2 regions of the Massilia sp. PAMC28688 genome follow, and region 2 is predicted to be linked to the other one. Evidence: riboswitches for the same ligand, from Rfam matches in the RefSeq annotation. Region 2 holds a riboswitch; the other holds the start of a gene.
The links. A riboswitch is a leader RNA that binds a small molecule or an ion and turns the genes downstream of it on or off. The one in region 2 is predicted to bind glycine.
Positions count from the first base shown of each region.

Region 1: it holds a riboswitch for glycine, as region 2 does, so the genes downstream of both, KY495_RS10085 (D-amino acid dehydrogenase) here and gcvT (glycine cleavage system aminomethyltransferase GcvT) in region 2, are expected to answer to the same signal.

Region 1 is NZ_CP080378.1:2,244,091-2,251,775, reverse strand. It holds rRNA gene KY495_RS10100 (16S ribosomal RNA) at 1-944, opposite strand, end outside; gene KY495_RS10095 (penicillin acylase family protein) at 1,369-3,756, opposite strand; gene KY495_RS10090 (DUF6328 family protein) at 3,944-4,396, shown strand; glycine riboswitch at 4,459-4,548, shown strand; gene KY495_RS10085 (D-amino acid dehydrogenase) at 4,706-5,938, shown strand; gene KY495_RS10080 (thioesterase II family protein) at 5,907-6,656, opposite strand; rRNA gene rrf (5S ribosomal RNA) at 6,720-6,832, opposite strand; rRNA gene KY495_RS10070 (23S ribosomal RNA) at 6,992-7,685, opposite strand, start outside.
Region 2 is NZ_CP080378.1:4,375,331-4,383,015, forward strand. It holds gene gcvP (aminomethyl-transferring glycine dehydrogenase) at 1-2,722, opposite strand, end outside; gene gcvH (glycine cleavage system protein GcvH) at 2,806-3,186, opposite strand; gene gcvT (glycine cleavage system aminomethyltransferase GcvT) at 3,225-4,343, opposite strand; glycine riboswitch at 4,415-4,518, opposite strand; glycine riboswitch at 4,537-4,623, opposite strand; gene KY495_RS19525 (ATP-dependent Clp protease proteolytic subunit) at 4,783-5,343, shown strand; gene KY495_RS19530 (hypothetical protein) at 5,526-5,756, opposite strand; gene KY495_RS24130 (methyl-accepting chemotaxis protein) at 5,929-7,272, opposite strand; gene KY495_RS19540 (DUF1631 family protein) at 7,563-7,685, shown strand, end outside.

The sequences.
Region 1 (7,685 bases), 2.1 Mb from region 2:
CACATCATCCACCGCTTGTGCGGGTCCCCGTCAATTCCTTTGAGTTTTAATCTTGCGACCGTACTCCCCAGGCGGTCTACTTCACGCGTTAGCTGCGTTACCAAGTTAATTAAAACCCGACAACTAGTAGACATCGTTTAGGGCGTGGACTACCAGGGTATCTAATCCTGTTTGCTCCCCACGCTTTCGTGCATGAGCGTCAATCTTGACCCAGGGGGCTGCCTTCGCCATCGGTGTTCCTCCACATCTCTACGCATTTCACTGCTACACGTGGAATTCTACCCCCCTCTGCCAGATTCTAGCCTTGCAGTCTCCATCGCAATTCCCAGGTTGAGCCCGGGGATTTCACGACAGACTTACAAAACCGCCTGCGCACGCTTTACGCCCAGTAATTCCGATTAACGCTTGCACCCTACGTATTACCGCGGCTGCTGGCACGTAGTTAGCCGGTGCTTATTCTTCAGGTACCGTCATTAGCAAGGGATATTAGCCCTCACCGTTTCTTCCCTGACAAAAGAGCTTTACAACCCGAAGGCCTTCTTCACTCACGCGGCATTGCTGGATCAGGCTTGCGCCCATTGTCCAAAATTCCCCACTGCTGCCTCCCGTAGGAGTCTGGACCGTGTCTCAGTTCCAGTGTGGCTGGTCGTCCTCTCAGACCAGCTACTGATCGATGCCTTGGTAGGCCTTTACCCCACCAACTAGCTAATCAGATATCGGCCGCTCCAGGAGCATGAGGTCTTGCGATCCCCCACTTTCATCCTTAGATCGTATGCGGTATTAGCGTAACTTTCGCTACGTTATCCCCCACTCCAGGGTACGTTCCGATATATTACTCACCCGTTCGCCACTCGCCGCCAGGTTGCCCCGCGCTGCCGTTCGACTTGCATGTGTAAGGCATGCCGCCAGCGTTCAATCTGAGCCAGGATCAAACTCTTCAGTTCAATCTCTGTTTGTCGGGCATTTCTGCCCGAATTCGTCCCATTGGTCCGAATTCGCTCACTCAAAATACTGACAGGCCACTACTTTCGTAGCGCCTATATTTCTTTCTTGTGAACATTTGATAATTTAAGTATTCAACATCGCTTTCGCTCTGTTGGCACCTTCATCAAACGCCCACACTTATCGACTGTTAATTTTTAAAGAACTTATTCGGTACTGCCTTGCTGCAGGCTACGAAGCGTTGTGTTCGTTGCAGCAGAGAGGTGAGATTATGCAGCGTTTCGCGATTCTCGTCAACTCCCTTTTTTATTACAGCGTCGTTTTCGACACTCCCTGACGGCTTGCTAACTACTTGATTTCGTTAACGTTTCGTTCGGGGAGGCGAACTATAGCAAGCCGCGTCCCGGTCCGCAAGCGCTTTCTCACCTATTCCGCGATGCGCATGACCTTGTACTGGGGGTCCGCCTTCATGTCTTCCGGCCAGAATGGCAGCGCGATAAACTGCTTGCGCGAAAACAGCGGCACCTGGTCGCCATAATGCGGTGACGCAGGGTCCACGGATTGCCCATACACCAGCATGCCCTCGGCCACCGGCCCCTTGTGGTCAAAGGTGACCGTCTGCACGTAACTCGTGCCCCAGATCACGTTCTCGTACCCAGTGGCCCGCAGCGGCGAGCCCATGGTCAGGGAATTGTAGGAACCATCGACATTGCCGATGCCCCCGTGAATTGGCACCCGGACACCGCCGCGCGTGTCACTCTGGTACTGCCCGAGCGGCCCATCCAGGGGGACGCCCAGCATCTCCAGTTTCTGCACGCTCCGCTTGAGCGAAGCCAGCATGTCAGGGACAAGGCCCGCAGCCAGAGCGCGCGGCGTGTGGACAGGATCGCGGGGATCGAACGGCACTGCCCACTTGCCCGGAGCATTGGCAACCTGCAGCCAGAATTCGCGAAACAGGACGGCGCCCCGGCTTTCCAGATTGGCCCGCCGGTCCCAGCCGGCCAATGCGGCGCAGCCGGCCCGCACCTGCGCATCGGACGACGCCAGGCAGTGCGGCAGCAAGTCGGGCAGGACCAGCTCGGCGGCATGGATGCGGTTGGCAAACGCCAGTTCCTGCAAGTCCTGCAGCTGCAAGCGGCCGCGCTGCGCGATCTGTTCCTCCAGCTGCACAAATCCTATGCGGGTGCGCAGCGATTGCGCAGCGTTGACCGGGCCATACAGGGGTGAGTAGCCGTAGGGCGCAGGTCCGGTCAGCAAGGCCCGGGCATTGTTGAGCCAATAGGAATCATTGGAGTTGCCTGCATAATCCGTACGCATGGCAAAGGGTGCGCGCGCTGGTGAGAAGATGCCGGGTGGTGTATCCGGATCGCTGCCCCAGCCACATGCCGATCGTGTTCCGTCAAAGGTCAGCAACGGTTCGAACAGCAAGCAATCCGACAGGAACTTTGCTGTTTCCATGTGCGGCACGACACTGGCGTCCGCATACAGGGTGTTGCCGTGCCGGTCTGCCGCCACCGTGTTCACCCACGGCAGTCCCGCCGTCCGATCGAGCGCGGACTTGAGTTCCGCAACGCTTTGTGCCCGACCAATGCCCAGCCATTGGTCCATGAGGCGCGTATTGTTGCGGTTGGGGTCGCCCAGTACCGTCACTTCACTGGCAGTCCATCCCAGGCCGGCAGCAGGCCATACGACAACTGCCCCGTGGCGACTGAAATAAAAGGTCTTGCTGCGCGCAGTCATGCTCCCGTCCGCCTCACGCACATCCACGGATACTTGGCGGCTGCTCATCTTTTCGGCCACCCCGTCAATGAGGTAGGTGGTGCCGGCCGGGTCGCGCCCGTCCAGCGCAAGCTTGAACGTGGTGAAGTGGACGGCGGCGGTCACGGTATGACTCCAGGCCACGTCCCTGTTAAAGCCAATCACGACCAGGGGAATGCCCCCCAGAATCACGCCCATGGCATCGTAGCTCCCGGGCACGGTAAGGTGCGCCTGGTAGAAGCGGTCGGTACTGGTCCACGGGTAATGAGGATTGCCCAACAACAGGCCGCGCCCCGTGGCACTCAAGTCGCTGCCGATGGCCAGCGCGTTGCTGCCCAGCTGCTCCCGCGTCAGGCGGCGCAGCCGCTCCTGCAGCAGGGCCCCGTTGGCGGGTCCGGCCGGCGCGGACGGGAGTGCCTGCCCGGGGGATCGTCCCCCGTTCACAAATTCCTGGGCGAACACTTCGCCCGTAGCGTGCAGGGCTTTTTCTGCCAGCACCCGGTACATGTCGTCGACCGTGATCGGCTTGACCCAGGCCGCGTTGTTGCACGCCGCCGGGTAGCGCCCCGCGTGGTCTTTCAGATAGCGGTTGTAGCCGATGACGTAGCCTTCCAGCAGTTCCTGCGTGTCCCGGCTGCCTGCCGCATAGCCGGCGCGCAATTGCTCGATGTCGAGATAGCCCTTGAAAAAGAAATCGCTGTCGAGGTTGTTGAGCTTGACGTAATAAATGGCGGCACCATACTCGCCGTTGGCAGGCTCCGTTGCCGATGCGGCGGGGCCGAAATAGCGGGACCGTTCGCCACGCACTGTCAGCAGGGTGTCCGCGAACATGCACAGATTATCCTGGGCGTAGGCATATGCCAGCCCGTATCCCAGGCCCCGGAAATCGTCAGCCCGGATGTGGGCCAGCCCGTAACTGGTGCGCGTGATGTCCGCCTGTACCTGGCTGTGCCGGGGCGCCTCGCCAAAGGCCAGCTCCACCCGGCCGCAGCCGCTGCCCATCAGGCAGATCGCCGCCGCCACTGCCCGCACTGCCCATCTGCCGCTTCTCATCATGGCCACCCCTGTCAGAAAACATCAACGCACGATCGAAAGGCAATACTACGAAGCCGCTGACAAGCTGCATTGATTGGACTCAACGTGTTCGGGCGCAGTTCAACAGTGCGCTATTGATGACCAGGAGGAATACCGGTACTGTTCGTTCATGGAAAAAGCACAAGAGACAAATAATTTTCATGAAGAGATGCGCGACATTATCGAAGAGGCGCGCGTCATTCTTCCCGGTGTGCAGGCGCTGTTTGGTTTCCAGACCATTGCCGTGTTCAGTGAACGCTTTGGCGGCTTGCCCGCGTTCGCAGTGACCTGCCACCTGGTCAGCCTGGCCATGGTCATCCTGGCGGTGGCGCTGGTGATGACGCCCGCCATTTATTACCGCATCGTGGGGCCGGCATACGTGTCGCGCCGGATGATCAAGCGCTCCGCTGCCCTGCTGCGCTCGGCGCTGTGGCCACTGGCCGCCGGCCTGGCGCTGGATATGTTCACCGTGATCTTCGTGGCCACGCGCAAGCTTGACGTGAGCATCGCGGGCGCGCTGGCGACCGTGTTTGTGCTGGTCGGTCTCTGGCTGGCCTTCCCATGGTTCGAGCGCAAACGCTGCCGGGAAAGCAACAGCGGCTACCTCAGCGGCGAGACCTAGCAAATAAGGCTTGGGATTTGGACGGCAGTGGTTTAAGCTTGCCGCGTTGTTGGCGCAATGCCAACGCGATATCGGGAGAGTCTGCCGCATGCGGCAGCGCCGAAGGAGCAACCGCCCCGGAATCTCTCAGGCCCAGGGACCGATATTGCACATGCACTCTGAAGAGCCATCGGATCTCGTCACCCGATGCACCGAAGGAGCAAACCGCACAGGCGTGGCGGTGAATCTCTCAGGTCCAGCACAGAGGGGGTGTCCTGCGCGCATGGTGCGTGCGGATTTCCTTTCAATGACCTTCTGGACCTGATCTACATGAAAACCATTGCAGTTATCGGCGGCGGCATTACCGGCGTCACGACGGCGTACGCGCTCGCCAAACGCGGCTATACCGTCACCGTCATCGAAAAGCACCGCTACACCGGCATGGAAACCTCGTTTGCCAACGGCGGCCAGCTGTCCGCTTCCAATGCGGAAGTATGGAATCACAGCTCCACGCTCCTGAAAGGCATCAAGTGGATGCTCACCCGCGACGCGCCCTTGCTGGTCAATCCGACACCGAGCTGGCACAAATTGTCCTGGTTCGCCGAATTCATCGCCGCCATCCCGCATTACCACGCCAACACGGTGGAAACCGCGCGCCTGGCCATTGCCGCCCGCAAGCACCTGTTTGCCTGGGCGGAGGATGAGAATATTGATTTTGATGCCAAGCGCAAAGGCATCCTGCACATCTACCGCGACAAGGCCAGCTTTGACCACGCCGCCAACGTGACCCGCATGCTGGCACAAGGCGGCCTTGAGCGCCGCGCAGTCACGCCGTCGGAGATGCGCGCCATTGAACCGACCCTGGCGGGGAACTACTACGGCGGCTTTTTCACCGACAGCGACGCCACCGGCGACATCCACAAATTCACGGTGGGCCTGGCCCATGCAGCGCAGCGCCTGGGCGTGCGCTTCATGCACGGACGTGAAGTGGCCGGTGTGGTGACCGACGGCAGTGCCGTCAGCATCTCGGTCGGGCGGGGTAACGATGAAGAGACCACTGTTTTTGACGGCGTGGTGGTCTGCGCCGGCACCGCCAGCCGCAGCCTGGCCGCGTCACTGGGCGACCGGGTCAATATCTATCCCGTCAAAGGCTATTCAATCACGGTCAATCTGCACGATGCTGCCAGCCAGGCCGCGGCGCCCACGGTCAGCCTGCTGGACGATGCGACCAAACTGGTCACCAGCCGGCTGGGCGATGAACGCTTCCGCGTGGCGGGTACCGCTGAATTCAATGGCTTCAATCGCGATATCCGGGCCGACCGCATCCGGCCGCTGGTCGACTGGGTCCATGAATGCTTCCCGGGCATTAACACCCGCAGTGTCGTGCCCTGGGCAGGTTTGCGCCCGATGATGCCGACCATGCTGCCGCGGGTCGGGCGCGGCAAATCTCCCTGCGTGTTTTATAACACCGGGCATGGCCACCTGGGATGGACCTTGTCAGCAGTAACGGCAGACATGATCGGCGATATCGTCAAGCGTTCGCACTGGATGCAGCCACACTAAGGCGAATCAGCTCAAGCACGGCAGCTTCTTGTTCGTTGATGAAGAAGTGGTCGCCGTCAAACCAGTGCACCTCGCACGGCGCGCTTGTTTCACATGCCCACGCCTCGATTTGCACGTTGCTTGTCAAAGGATCGCCGCGGCCGGCCAGCACCGTGAGCGGTACCGGCAGGCGCGGCCCGGCGCGGTACTGATAGGTTTCGGACACGGCAAAATCGGCGCGTATGGCCGGCAGCGCCATGACCAGCAGCTCGCGGTACTTCATGACCGCGGGAGGCGTGCCGTTAAATCCCCGCAATTGCTCGATCAATTCGTCGTCGCCCATGGTGTGCAGGCCGCGTGAACGATTGCGCCGGCCCGGCGCGTTGGCCGCCGAAACCATGAGGCGATCGGGCAGCCGACTATCATGGGCGGCGAAATGGCGCGTGAGTTCAAACGCAATGAGTGCACCCAGGCTGTGGCCGAAGAACATGAAGGGCAGCTGATCCTCGGGACGCAGGATGTCTGACAACACCGCAATCAATTCGGCCAGCGAGGTGAAAGGTTCTTCGCTGCGCCGGGTACCACGGCCTGGCAGCTGCACGGCCCACACTTCAATTTCCGGGCCAAGCGCTGCCTGCCATTGCGCGTACATGCGGGCATTGCCACCGGCATAGGCGAAGCAGATCAGGCGCATGGCGGGCGCCGCTTGAGGGGTACGCAAAATCCAGGGTGTCATCATATTTTCACCGGACGAAAAAAAACCCCGAGGCATTTCTGCTCCGGGGTTTTTCTCTTATAACTAGCCTGACGATAACCTACTTTCACACTGGTTGCAGCACTATCATCGGCGTAAAATCGTTTCACGGTCCTGTTCGGGATGGGAAGGGGTGGTACCGATTTACTATGGTCATCAGGCATAACTTGTACAGGTAACAGCTCCACAACGGGGCAGCTGCACCTTGAATCTGGAAGAAGTAAGTTTTGTATTCGTAGTAATGAACTACGGGGTAGTGCTCGAGATATCAACAACAAGGCAACACGCGCAATTCTTATCTCTGTACCTGCTAAGGTTATAGGGACAAGCCGTACGGGCAATTAGTATCAGTTAGCTTAATGCATTACTGCACTTCCACACCTGACCTATCAACGTCCTGGTCTCGAACGACCCTTTAAAGAGCTCAAGGCTCTGGGAAATCTCATCTTAAGGCAAGTTTCCCGCTTAGATGCTTTCAGCGGTTATCTCTTCCAGACTTAGCTACCCGGCAATGCCACTGGCGTGACAACCGGTACACCAGAGGTCTGTCCACTCCGGTCCTCTCGTACTAGGAGCAGCCCCCTTCAAATTTCCAACGCCCACGGCAGATAGGGACCAAACTGTCTCACGACGTTTTAAACCCAGCTCACGTACCACTTTAAATGGCGAACAGCCATACCCTTGGGACCGGCTACAGCCCCAGGATGTGATGAGCCGACATCGAGGTGCCAAACTCCCCCGTCGATATGAACTCTTGGGAGGAATCAGCCTGTTATCCCCAGAGTACCTTTTATCCGTTGAGCGATGGCCCTTCCATACAGAACCACCGGATCACTATGTCCTACTTTCGTACCTGCTCGACTTGTCAGTCTCGCAGTTAAGCACGCTTATGCCATTGCACTATCAACACGATGTCCGACCGTATCTAGCGTACCTTCGAACTCCTCCGTTACACTTTAGGAGGAGACCGCCCCAGTCAAACTGCCTACCATGCACTGTCCCCGATCCGGATAA
Region 2 (7,685 bases):
TGTGCGGCGCACCCTTGAGCGGATTGTCCATGCGGTCATATTCGCCGCGCTCGACCTTCACGATTTCGGCGTGGATGGTGATCATGGCTTCGATGAAGCGGTCGATCTCGGCCTTCGATTCGCTTTCGGTCGGCTCAATCATGAGGGTGCCCGGTACCGGGAAGCTCATGGTCGGTGCATGGAAGCCAAAGTCCATCAGGCGCTTGGCCACGTCTTCATTGCTGATGCCGGTGGCGTCGGTGATCGGGCGCAGGTCCAGGATGCACTCGTGCGCCACCAGGCCATCGTGGCCGGTGTACAGCACGGGGTAGTGCGGTGCCAGGCGCCGTGCAATGTAGTTGGCAGCCAGGATCGCGGTTTCGGTGGCGGCGGTCAGGCCTTCGCCGCCCATCATGGCGATATACATCCACGAAATCGGCAGGATGCTGGCCGAGCCGTACGGCGCCGCGCTGACCGCGCCGATGCCGGCTTCGTCACGGGTATAACCGCTTGAACGCTGGTTGGGCAGGAACTTGGCCAGGTGGGCGCCCACGCCGATCGGGCCCACGCCCGGTCCGCCGCCGCCGTGCGGGATGCAGAAGGTCTTGTGCAGGTTCAGGTGGCTGACGTCGCCGCCAAAGCTGCCCGGAGCTGCCACGCCGACCAGCGCATTCATGTTGGCGCCGTCGATATAGACCTGGCCCCCGTGCGAATGGATGATCTCGCACAGCTCCGTAATGCCTTCTTCAAACACGCCGTGGGTGGAAGGGTAGGTGACCATCACGCACGCCAGGTTCTCGCTGTGCTTTTCCGCCTTGGCGCGCAGGTCGTCCAGGTCCACGTTGCCGTTGTCGTCGCAGGCCGTGACCACGACCTTCATGCCCACCATGTTGGCCGATGCAGGGTTGGTGCCGTGGGCCGACGACGGGATCAGGCAAATGTTGCGGTGGCCTTCGCCACGCGATTCGTGGTAGGCCTGGATCACCAGCAGGCCGGCGTATTCACCCTGCGAACCGGCGTTGGGCTGCAGCGAAATGGCGGCGTAACCGGTGACGGCGCACAGCATCTCTTCGAGCTGGCCGATCATCTCGCGGTAGCCCACGGTCTGGGCATCCGGTGCAAACGGGTGGATGTTCGAAAATTCCGGCCAGGTGACCGGGATCATCTCGCTGGTGGCATTGAGCTTCATGGTGCACGAGCCAAGCGGGATCATGGTGCGGTCCAGCGCCAGGTCCTTGTCGGCCAGGCTGCGCAGGTAGCGCAGCATTTCGTGCTCGGCGTGGTAGCGGTTGAAGGTCGGGTGGGTCAGGTAGGCGCTGGTACGGGCCAGGTTGTCCGGGAACGCGGTCTGGGCAGCAGCTTCAAATGCGTCAAAGTCCGGTGCGGCCGGCGCGTTGGCCACGCCCTGCGCGAAGATGGACCACAGCAGGGCCAGGTCTTCGCGGGTCGTGGTTTCGTCCAGCGACACGCCCACCATGGCCTCGCCGGCGCGGCGCAGGTTCACACCCTTCGCTTCGGCTGCCGACAGCAGTTCGGCCGCGCGGCCGGTGCGGATGGTCAGGGTGTCGAAGTAAGTGCTGTTGACGATCTCATAGCCGAGCTGCCCCAGCTTGGCGGCCAGGATGTTGGTGAAGCGGTGCACGCGCTGGGCGATGCGCTCCAGCCCCTTGGGGCCGTGGTAGACCGCGTACATGCCGGCCATGACGGCCAGCAGCACCTGTGCGGTACAGATGTTGGAGGTCGCCTTTTCACGGCGGATGTGCTGTTCGCGCGTTTGCAGGGCCAGGCGGTATGCCTTGTTGCCCTGGGCGTCGATGGTCACCCCCACCAGGCGCCCGGCCATGCTGCGCTTGAATTCGTCGCGCGTGGCCAGGTAGCCGGCGTGCGGGCCGCCGAATCCGAGCGGCACGCCAAAGCGCTGGCTGTTACCTACCACCACGTCGGCGCCCCATTCGCCCGGTGGCGTGAGCAGGGTCAGGGCCAGCAGGTCGGCGGCGGCAACGACCATGGTGCCGGCCGCGTGCAGCCTTTCGACCGCGGCGCGGTAGTCGCGCACGTCGCCGTGTACGCCCGGGTACTGCAGCAGCACGCCGAAGCACGGCTCCGACAGCGTGGCGACGGCGTCGGCGGCGATCACCCGCACTTCCACGCCAATCGGGCGGGCGCGGGTCTGGATCACTTCCAGCGTCTGCGGCAGCACGTCGTCGGCCACGTAGAACACGTTCGATGCCGACTTGCCCACGCGCTGGATCAGCGTCATGGCTTCGGCGGCGGCGGTGCCTTCGTCAAGCATCGACGAATTGGCGATGCCCATGCCGGTCAGGTCGGTGATCATCTGCTGGAAGTTCAGGATCGCTTCCAGGCGGCCCTGCGAAATCTCGGGCTGGTAGGGCGTGTAGGCGGTGTACCAGGCCGGGTTTTCAAAGATGTTGCGCAGGATGACGCCGGGCGTATGGGTGTTGTAGTAGCCCTGGCCGATCATCGACTTCATGACCTTGTTCTTGGCGGCGATGCCCTTCAGTTTGGCCAGTGCGGCCTGCTCCGGCATGGGGTCGAAGAACTGGCCCAGTTCGAGCCGGCTCTTGGTACGGATATGGGCAGGGACGATGGCGTCGATCAGCGCCGCGCGCGACGGGTATCCCAGCGTCGACAGCATGGCTGCCTGTTCGCTGTCGGAGGGACCGATATGGCGCGGGATGAAGGAGTCGCGTGCTTCGAGTTGGGTCAGGCTGGAGCGGGTCATGATGTGGGAGGCCAAAGAAAGGAAAAGCGAGAGGAGTGCTGTGTGCCGCGGCGCGCACTTGCGCAGCCGCGGCGGCGAGTGGATTACTCTGCGGTGTTCTTGCCGTAGGCGGCTGCGTCGAGCAGGCCGTTGATCGAGGACGCATCGGCGGGCTTCAACTTGAACAGCCAGGCGCCGTAGGCGTCGCTGTTGATCGAGTCCGGAGCGTCGGTGACGGCGGTATTGATGGCCACGACTTCGCCCGATACCGGGGCGTAGATGTCGCTGGCGGCCTTGACCGATTCCACCACGGCGGCGTCGTCGCCGGCGCTGAAGGACTTGCCCACCTTCGGCAGTTCGACGAACACGATGTCGCCCAGGGCATCCTGCGCGTATTCGGTGATACCGACGGTGAAGGTGCCGTCGGCTTCAGCGCGTACCCACTCGTGGGACTCGGTGTACTTCAGGTCTGCAGGAATATTCATGTAAGGCTCCGGATTAAAAGATTCGATATGGGTTCGGGTCAGGCAGCGAGGATTTTACCGTTTCGCACGAAGGGCAGCTTGATTACGCTGGCGGCCAGGCGCTTGTCGCGGATTTCCACGTGAACGGTGTCGCCCACGGCGACGTCCATCGGCACCCGCGCCAGGGCGATGGCCTGCTGCATGGTGGGGCTGAAAGTGCCACTGGTGATTTCGCCTTCGCTCCCGGAGGCGCTGATGATTTTCTGGTGGGCGCGCAGGATGCCGCCTTTCTCACGCAGGATCAGGCCCACGTACTGCTGGTTCTGGCCCTGCGCCTTGAGCGCATCCTTGCCTACGAAGTCGCGCTCGGACACCAGGTCCACGGTCCACGCCAGGCCGGCGTCAAGCGGGTTGACCGTGTCGTCCATGTCCTGGCCGTACAGGTTCATGCCCGCTTCCAGGCGCAGCGTGTCGCGCGCGCCCAGGCCCGCAGGCTTGACGCCGGCCGCCAGCAGGGCATTCCACAGTGCCTCGGCCTGGGACGCGGAGAACGCCAGTTCAAAACCGTCTTCGCCCGTGTAGCCGGTGCGCGCCACCATCACGTCGCCAAACGCGGTGTCCTTGACGATGACGGCGTTAAAGGGCTTGAGCGGTTCGGACGCCTCTTTGGTGGTGGGCAGCACTTCCCACACCTTGGCACGGGCATTCGGGCCCTGCACGGCGATCAGCGCCATCGGGTCGGCACCGTCGCGGCGCTGCGTGATCGTCACGCCGCTACCGGTGGCCTCGTTACGGGCACTGATCCAGGCCACGTCCTTCTCGGCGGTGCCGGCGTTGACCACCAGGCGGAACCAGTTTTCGGCAAAGAAGTACACGATCAGGTCGTCGATGACGAAGCCCTGCTCATTGAGCATGCAGGAGTAGAGCGCCTTGCCCGGCACCTGCAGCTTGTCGACGTTATTGGCCAGCAGGCCGCGCAGGAAGGCGCGCACATTGTCGCCTTCGAGGTCGACCACGCACATGTGGGAGACATCGAACATGCCCACGTCGGTGCGCACGGCATGGTGTTCTTCGATCTGCGAGCCGTAGTTGACGGGCATGTCCCAGCCGCCAAAATCGACCATCTTGGCGCCGGCTGCGCGGTGTGCGGAATTGAGCGGGGTCGCTTTAAGCGTCATGGAATCCTCGGGCAGGTGTATAGGGGACCGCCGAACAGGTACGCAGGACCACACTGGCCCGTTGCGGGTGTTCGCGCCCCTCTGTCCTTGGTACCTGAGAGATAGCGGAGATGTTCCGCCTGCCCCTTCGGTGGGCCGCCGGCATGTGCCGCGGCCGCTCTCCAGAGTTTGATCCGCCGCGACACGCGCTGCCGACCCCTGACCGGTCCTTTTGCCTGAGAGTTTTTGGGTGATGCCCCTTCGGCGGCAGCGCGTGGCTACCCTCTCCCGATCAAGAGTGCAGAGCATATGCCAGCAGGCTGCCAAAGTCAACTTAAGAGCGCCCATCGCAGGGGGAAACCAGGGGCGAGAGAGGGCGCGCACGAATGCAGTGCGCCCGCCACGCCGGCATAGGGCGGATTTGTTAAAATTGCTCATCCCTTTTACGAGTAAAACAGCCATGACCGAACAACAAACGAAAAGTGGTACGGAAGCGTGGTTTACGCTCTCCGGTGACGTCAACAGCGATATGGTGCATCGCGTGTTCGAGAGTGTTTCGGCCATGACCGAGGCGGGCGTGGAACGGGCCCATATTCTGATCCAGTCCAACGGCGGCTACGTCAGCGATGGCCTGTGCATGTATAACTTCCTCTCCAGGGCGCCCATCGAATTCGTCATGTACAACGGCGGCGCGGTAGCGTCCATCGCCGTCATCCTGTTCCTGTCCGGTACGCGCCGCTACGCCAGCGAGACGGCGCGCTTCATGGTCCACAAGTCGCACGCCACCGCGTCGCCGGGCGCGCGCCCGGACGCGCTCAATATCATCGTCGAAGGCTTGCGGGCCGATGATGCGCGCACTGAATCCATTTTGCGCAAGCACATCGAACTGTCGCCGGAGCAGTGGGCCATTCACCAGTATTCCGACCTGCACCTCACCTCGCGCGACGCCAAGGCTGCGCGCATGATCGACGATGTGGCCGATTTTGCCCCGCCGCGGGGCGTCCATATCCGCAATATCTAGCGCCCGGTTGCCTGGCTCCCCGTTTCCTGTCGAGCCGGGCCCGGTAGACGCGCAAAAGAAAAGAGCGTTTCAACGAAAAGAGCCTGTCAACGGCGCGCCGCTGCAGACTCTTTCGATGGCTTCCTGTTTGGCACTGTAGTGGTACTGCCCGGAAACCCGGCAGTACCCAGCGGTCAGCCTGATCAGCGGTTGCCGCTGCTCTTGCTTGCGCTGCCCGAACCCGAACCGGACTGGCGCGAACCTTCCTTGTTATCGTTCTTGTGGCTCTGGCGGCCGGCTTCCACGTGCTGCTCGTGGGTGCCACCCTGGGTGCCGCCCGAGCGCGAACCGGAACCCTGGCTGCCGGACTGCTTGTTCGACGATGCGCTGTCACTTTGCTTGCTACCACCCTTGTTTTTCTGATTCGAGGCCATGTTCATTCCTTTAAGAAAGTTTGAAATGTCTTGCTCGCCTTGCGCGCCTGAATTGTTTCTCAGGCCCGTTTGGTGAACCAATGATGGGATGCCCGCAACAGGGCCGCTATCAGAAGATCGCTCGACCCGCTGTAGGAGCGCTTCCTACAGAATTGCAACAAATTGGCCAGGGTCAGAACTCTTCCCAATCCAGGTCCAGCCGGGCCATTGCCCCGCGCTGACGCTGGGGCCGCGCGGCAGGGGACGGCGCCACGACATGGATGGCGGGGGCCTTGCTGCGGGCAGTGGCCGTGCCCGCTGTTGCACGGGCGTGAGGATTGCTCGCGACCAGGTGCACAGCTGCTTTGCGCACCCCGTGTTCCGGCCCCAGGACAAAGGCGGCCGACGCGCGTGACAGGTGACCTGCTTCGTCGCGCAGCGAGGCCGCCGCCGCCGCCGATTGCTCGACCAGCGCCGCGTTCTGCTGGGTGGCCGCGTCCATGGCTGAAATGGCCTGGTTGATCTGGTCGATGCCGGCTGTCTGTTCCGCGCTGGCATGGGCAATTTCGCCAATGATGTCGGTCACCCGCTTGACGCTCGTGACGACGTCATGCATGGTCTTGCCCGCGCGCCCGGCCAGTTCCGTGCCGGCGCTGACCTTGCCCACGGAATCGTCAATCAGCAGCTTGATTTCCTGCGCCGCTGCCGCCGACCGCTGGGCCAGGCTGCGAACTTCGCCAGCCACCACGGCGAAACCGCGTCCCTGTTCGCCGGCGCGGGCCGCTTCCACTGCCGCGTTCAGGGCCAGGATGTTGGTCTGAAAAGCAATGCCGTCGATGACGTTGATGATCTCGGCAATCCGGCTCGACGATTCGTTAATGGATGCCATGGTGCAAACCACTTCGGCCACCACGGCACCGCCGCGCACTGCCACGTCGGAGGCTGAAATGGCAAGCTGGCTGGCCTGGTGCGCGTGTTCGGCATTCTGGCGGACCGTGGCCGTCAGCTGGCCCATTGAAGAGGCCGTCTCTTCGAGCGATGCCGCCTGCTCTTCCGTGCGCGCGGACAAGGACATGCTGCCGGCGGCGATCTGGCCGGCGCTGGTGGCAATGCTTTCCGTACCGCTGCGCACCTTGACAATCATGCCCGCCAGGCGTTCATTCATCTCCTGCATTGCGCCCAGCAAGATGCCGCCGGCGCCGCCCTGGTCGCTGACTTTTCCGCTCAGGTCGCCTTCCGCCACGCGCCGGGCCAGGGCGCCGGCTTCCTCCATGGGCCGATCCAGCGCCGCCTGCAGCCAGGCCCCGCCCAGCACGGCAACGAGCGTCAGGGCCACGGCCGCGCACCAGAAGGTGATGCGGGCGGTGTCGTAAATTTTTATTGCAGCACTTAACTTTTGACCGGAACCGGCCGATAACAGGGCAATCTGCTCTGCCTGGCCGAGGATCCAGAACGCCAGCGTCAGGCACGCCGCAAGCAGCGCGCCGATGCAGGCAAATAGTTTATGGCGGGTATCGAGGCGGGGCAGTGGGGACATGATGGTTTCCTTGGCAAGGTCGGTGCACCAGGAGGGCGGCCGCGCCGCCCCTGAAGCAAGGTGATTCTTCATGTTAAGGAAACGCCGAAGCGCGACCTTTGCGCAGTATCAAAAGTCGGCCCGGCAATAAAACGTGTTCAAAAAAGCACGTTGTTGATCTTGAATGTGTACTTACAAAAGAAATTCTGCAAAAACAGCGATTCGTTATATTTTGTCTATTGCCTTGTGGAAATAACGTGGCAAAATAGAAGCGTCAAATAGTCAATTCATCCCGCGGAGAATAATCAACCATGGCTCCAGTAGCGTCCAAACCGGCAAATGCACAGAAGGCGGCCGTGTCGCAGCATGAGCTGTTGGAAGCCTTGGTGGAGATCGTCACCAAGCACGCCAATGAGCAATGGCTCGGCGTCGGC